Regions from separate parts of the Parabacteroides sp. AF18-52 genome, predicted to be linked through region 1. Evidence: riboswitches for the same ligand, from Rfam matches in the RefSeq annotation. Region 1 holds a riboswitch; the other holds the start of a gene.
The links. A riboswitch is a leader RNA that binds a small molecule or an ion and turns the genes downstream of it on or off. The one in region 1 is predicted to bind cobalamin.
Positions count from the first base shown of each region.

Region 2: linked by a shared signal. The riboswitch ahead of DWX23_RS07430 (TonB-dependent siderophore receptor) and the one ahead of DWX23_RS03885 (TonB-dependent receptor) in region 1 are both predicted to bind cobalamin.

Region 1 is NZ_QUGR01000002.1:23,169-26,386, reverse strand. It holds gene DWX23_RS03890 (O-acetylhomoserine aminocarboxypropyltransferase/cysteine synthase family protein) at 1-1,127, opposite strand, end outside; cobalamin riboswitch at 1,247-1,450, shown strand; gene DWX23_RS03885 (TonB-dependent receptor) at 1,582-3,218, shown strand, end outside.
Region 2 is NZ_QUGR01000003.1:143,420-146,637, forward strand. It holds gene DWX23_RS07430 (TonB-dependent siderophore receptor) at 1-1,223, opposite strand, end outside; cobalamin riboswitch at 1,352-1,557, opposite strand; gene DWX23_RS07435 (helicase associated domain-containing protein) at 1,636-2,538, opposite strand; gene DWX23_RS07440 (IMP dehydrogenase) at 2,818-3,218, opposite strand, start outside.

The DNA.
Region 1 (3,218 bases):
GTACGGGCATCTGCTACGTGGGTAACGATAGCAGCCAGTTTCAGGCTATCCATAAACTTAATGGAAACATCGCGTCCGCCTTTCAATCCGAATGACAGCACACCGCATGAACCGTTCGGCAGATATTTCTTTGTCAACTCATAATACTTATTACCTTCCAGATCCGGATAGTTCACCCAGGCTACTTTGTCGCAATTCTGAAGCCATTTAGCAACAGCCAACGCATTTTTACAATGCTGTGGCATGCGCAGATGTAAAGTCTCCAAACCTAAGTTCAGTAAGAATGCATTCTGTGGAGACTGGATAGATCCCAGGTCACGCATCAACTGGCTGGTCGCTTTGGTGATATACGCCATCTTGCCGAATGTCTTTGTATAAGTCAATCCGTGATAAGACTCGTCCGGCTGGCAAAGGCCCGGATATTTGTCGGCATGTGCTTCCCAATCGAAGTTACCGCTATCGACGATACAGCCTCCAACAGCAGTTGCATGTCCATCCATATATTTAGTTGTAGAATGGGTTACGATATCTGCTCCCCATTCGAACGGACGGCAGTTGATCGGTGTGGCAAACGTATTATCGACGATCAATGGTACCCCATGTTTATGGGCGATATGAGCGAACTTTTCGATATTCAGTACCATTACTCCCGGATTGGAAATCGTTTCGCCGAACAATAACTTTGTATTCGGACGGAATGCCTTGCTGATCTCTTCTTCACTGGCATCCTGGTCGATGAAAGTACATTCGATACCCAGTTTCTTTAATGTGACGGACAATAAATTGTATGTACCTCCATAAATACCGGTAGCACTTACGATATGATCGCCGGCTTCGCAGATATTGAAACAGGCAAAGAAGTTAGCTGCCTGTCCGGATGAAGTCAACATGGCTGCAACACCACCTTCCAAAGCTGCTATCTTACTGGCAACAGCATCGTTGGTCGGGTTTTGTAGGCGGGTATAGAAATAGCCGCTCTCTTCCAGGTCGAATAATTTCGCCATCTGTTCGCTGGTTTCATACTTGAAGGTAGTACTTTGATAGATTGGGAGTACACGCGGTTCTCCCTTTTTCGGTTGCCAACCACCTTGTACACACAAAGTTGCCGGCTTAAATGAATTGCTCATGTTATTAAATGTTTGCTATGTAATTGTTTCTGCAGACAAAAGTAAAGAATAGTTTGTTCCATTCGTACAAATCAGCGATCATTTATAAAAAATAGCTTTCCGTTTAAAAATAATCTTTACCTTTGTACCCGAATTTTGGTGTCACGATTCCATTTCTACGGAAGAGTGATGAAAAGGGAATCAGGTGAAAATCCTGAACAGACCCGCTGCTGTAAGCTCCGCCAAAGTCTTTGAACACGACTCAATCCACTGTTCGCAATGAATGGGAAGGACGTTCAAAGATGGAGTAAGTCAGAAGACCTGCCAGAATAATAGTTGAAGGCTTTCGGGAAATAGGGCTGAAAACATATGAGTTAGAGCTTTTCACTATATTATTGGGGCTTTGTCTGTTCATGTGTTCTATTTTATTTCATCGGGAGCATACAGTATAATAACGGTTAACAAACTTGATGAAATGAGAGGTTTCATACATGTCCTTTTTCTATTTATTTACTTGTTTTCTGCCAATCTGTCGGCGCAGAATAAAGTGACTCTTTCCGGTGAAGTCAAAGACCAGGAGGGTATTCCGCTTTCTTCGGTGACAGTTGCCCTGGAGAATACGACGGTCGGTACTTATACAAACGATCGGGGATATTATTCCTTGACTGTAACTCCGGGAAGACATACTGTTATTGTCACTTCATTAGGGTATAATACGATAAAGACCCAGATAGATATCCGTAAGAATAAAACAGTGAATTTCACAATGGAGGAAAACTCCGTTACTCTGAATTCGGTGGAGGTATATGGCAAATCGAAAACCCAGAAGATCAAAGAAAGTGCTTTTTCAGTAAATGCCCTCGATATAAAGCCGCAGATCAACTCCTTGAAGAACCTCAATGAGATCGTGAACCGGACAACCGGTATAAAGATCAGGGAGGAAGGTGGAGTCGGTTCCGACTTCGATCTTTCTATTAATGGGTTATCAGGCAATTCCGTCCGTTACTTTATCGATGGGATGCCTCTGGATACAAAAGGAAGCGGTGTCTCGCTGGCAAATCTTCCTGTCAATATCATTGACAGGGTGGAAATATATAAAGGGGTAGTTCCTGCCAGCCTGGGTTCGGATGCTCTGGGGGGCGCCATTAATATTATTACCAGTCAGGAAAAAAAGAATTATCTGGATGCTTCTTATGGTATAGGTTCTTTCCATACTCATAGAGCTGACCTGAATGCCCAATTCGTAGAACCGAAGACCGGATTGATCATCAAGCCGACCGTCGGTGTCAATTATTCTAAGAATGATTATAAGATGAAAGGTGTCGAGGTATGGGATGAAGATAGCCGTAAATATATTGAAGTCAACCGTAAACGGTTCCATGACGATTATTTTTCCTTGTTAGGACAATTGGAAGCAGGCTTTGTCGATAAAGCGTGGGCAGATGCTTTCTTTGTTTCCGGATCTTATTCCAAAATAGATAAAGAAATACAGACAGGGTCTATCCAGACAAAGGTGATCGGTAATGCAGAGCGTCATTCCGATGCCTGGAATGTATCAGCCCGTTATCAAAAACGGTTTGAGAAAATCAATACGAGCGCATCGTTTTCCCATACCTGGGACGCGTCGCTTACCGTCGATACTGCTTATCGTATCTATGACTGGAACGGTGATTTTACTCCCTCATCCCGAAATGAGCTTAATGGCCGTGGACGTTCCATGCGTCATTACAACCGTCCAATGACTATTTTCCGCGGAGGTGTCGATTATGCGATCAACCGGCATCATTCTGTCAGTCTGAACTATCTGCTTAACCGTACCGGAAATAAACGCCGTGATGATGTCGACGAAACTTTTGAACCGACCAACGATGTACTGACCAAGCATATTCTCGGATTGACTTACAATCAGTCTTTTTTCGACGGAAGATGGGAGAGTACTGTTTTTATTAAAGACTATATAAATGCAACCTCTATCGAACAAAACGATCTTGCCTGGATAACCGGTTCGGAGGATGCCAAAGGACATTCTTCCAACAGTTATTGGGGAGGCGGTTTGGGGCTGCGTTATACATTTTGGGATGCACTGGCAGGAAAGGTTTCTTATGAACATAG
Region 2 (3,218 bases), on a different contig from region 1:
TGAGGTGTCTTCATCTGAAAATACAGACGGTCTTCATGGGTGAAATATTGGCGGGCAGAACTTCTGAATGTCCAATCTTTATTAAAACGGTGCTTCAACTCATAGCCGAAACTGGTGTTGGTAAACTTTCCATAAGCCCATGGTTCACCTAAAAAAGTTTTGAACCCATGATCGATAATTTCATTGTTTATATGTAAAACTCCGGGATCATGTGTTCTCTTGTCCCTGAAAATGTCTGCATCAAGATTAAGAGTAGTCTTTCTTCCTAAATCAATGTCAATGGTTGGAGTGATGTCATATCGTTTACTATTTTGCGGTTTACGGAATTTATCTGCGTCTTCGTACATCGCATTCAGGCGATAGCGTATTGTTTTTTTCGTGTTTATTGGACCGGTTAAGTCGATGGCCGCCTGTTTATAATCATAACTGCCATATCTGATGGAAGCTCCATAGCGGGGAGTATATAAAGTCGGCTTGGTGATAAAATTAATTATACCACCAGGTTCTACGGCTCCATAAAGAACGGATGCAGGTCCTTTTAGTATTTCGATGCGTTCGATACTTGAGAGAGCATCATTTGAGAATTTGAGATAACGTACTCCATTTCTGAAATAATTGCGGGAGTTTGTCATAGAAAAGCCACGGGAAGAAAATACCTCGTTAATGTTACCGGCTTCACCAGAAGCTCCTCCTTTGACACCACCCAGATTTCGTACTACTTCTGTCATGGTGGTTGCCTGCTGGTCTTCAATTAATTTTCTTGTTACAATACCAACCGATCCCGGTATCTCCAGCACCGGAATTTCCATGCGGGTTGCAGAAAAGGCGATATCAGAATTGTAGCTTTGGGGTTTGGCTCCTGTAATATCTACCTCGGGAAGGCTTAATGATTTATATGACAGCTGAATATCCAATCTGTAATCCTGTTCGCCATCAGGAATGTCGCGGACAGCGGAAACGGTATTGTAACTGTTGGTTATCAATACATGATTTTTTGAGTCTTCTAAATTTATGGAGTAGTAGCCATTGTCATCTGTAATCGTTCTCAACTCCGACCCTTTGATGAAAATTACAATGTTTTCTAACGCCTTATTGCTTTCATCAACAATATAACCACTAACCATTCTGTTAGTTTGTGCAAAGGTACAAATGGGAATAAATAAAATAAACAGAAACAGCCATATTAAAAATGGAGTTCTGCAACGAGTAAATGATGTAACCATAATAATTATTATTAATATTGAAAAAATAACAAAAATTACAGCTAAACAATTGAAAATTTAGTACAAAAGATAAAAGAAAAATTAGAATTTTTCCATTGGTCATATCTTTCAGCTATATTCCACGTTAGCCTTAGAAAAAAGATTTTGGCAGGTCTTCTGACTTACTCCATCTTTGAACGTTCCTTCCCATTCATTGATGAACAGTGGATGTATTTGTTGTTCAAAGACTTTTGTGGAGAATACAGCAGCGGGTCTGCTCAGGATTCACACCTGATTCCCTTTTAATCATATTCATAGAGTCTATTTTATATGAACCAAAAATCGCAGCAAATATAAATATATTTTTTAGAATAAAAGTAATACCTGAATGCGCCTATCTTTCGGGGACAGAGTGGGGAAATTTTGTTTTCAACTATTCATTCCCTTTCCCCCATCTGAATCCGATACAATCAAGTAGATGGATACGTTCGTTACTGAGCTTGCCTTTTCTTTTCAAATAAGCCATTCTCATCCACCATGAATACAGAGACTCTTCCTGGGGATCTCCGGATTTCGCCTTAGGGTATCGTTTGTTGTTTGTTGTGAACTCACAAAAATGATGATATCTCTCGATCCATATCCTGTTGGTATTTTCCGGTGAGCGTCTGTTATTCTCCTGGCTATTGGTCCAGTCGAAACCTAAATTACTCAATTTTTTGATCTGTCCGGGAGAAAGCGTTACACTTGTATCCGTTCGGTTTTTATAGGCTCTCATTTTACTACACCACTTCGCCAGTCTCGACTCTTCCGGATCTCTGGTATGGGCAGGCCATTGACCGGTACGGGCATAATAATCCTTGACCAGGTTGAACGATTCTTTCCATGTTCTTCTTTTGTTGTTTGAACTCCAATGGAAACCGATATCATCCAACAGTTTGATATGTTCTTTATTTTGTTTGCTTTTGGGGGTGTTTTTTCTGGTAATCCGTTGTGACAGGCACCAGTTGACAAGTCTGATTTCTTCCGGTTCTGATGCATTGACGGAAGGCCATCGTTTTTCTTTTTCCACAAAGTCTTTCAACATCTCATAATTAGCCATCCACCGTTCTGTCTTTTTTTGAGCCTTATCCGCATCGATTCTATCAATTAATTGAATCTGCTTTTCTGTAAGTTTCTCCGAAGAATGGTTCCTGATAAATCTGCATCTGGTAATCCACTCACCTAGATGCCGCTCTTTTACATTTTGCGACGAAGGTGCAGGCCATCTGTTGTTTTTTTCGTAGAAAGCAATAACCGCATACTGCTTGGTACTTCTTTTCTTTCTTCTTCTTTTCATATACTAGCGACTCTATATCTCCTTTGTCTATTGTGTATTATATAACCGAATGTTTTTATTATCCTCAAAGATATTCAAATATTTGGTTTCTAATAATCTCCGTTTGATATAATGTTATTTTACCTCTGTTTTCTATATGTTTTATAGGAGATATTTACGTCTGTTTTCAAAATATCGGATTTCTGTAGATATAAATAATTGATAGAAAAAATCCCCCAACAGTAAGCTCACGAATGAAGAGATTACAGTTGGGGGATTAAATATCTCAGATAGGATTACTTAATTCTGTTCTTTCAGGATCACATCGTGTGCACCACCTTCTACGATACTCGTTGAAGATACCAGCGTGATCTTGGCATTTTTCTGTAAGGCGGGGATTGCGATAGCACCGCAACTACACATGGTAGCTTTGATCTTGCCTAATGTCAGGTTCAGATTGTCTTTCATTTTACCGGCATAAGGAACATAGCTGTCTACACCTTCTTCAAACTTCAGTGAGGCACTTCCTCCCATGTCGTAACGTTGCCAGTTTTGGGCACGGTTTGAACCTTCACCCCAATATTCTTTTACGAAGTTGTTTCCGATACGCAGTTTCTTTGTAGGAGATTCGTCGAAACGGGCAAAATAACGTCCCATCATCAGGAAGTCAGCTCCCATTGCCAATGCAAGTACCATGTGAT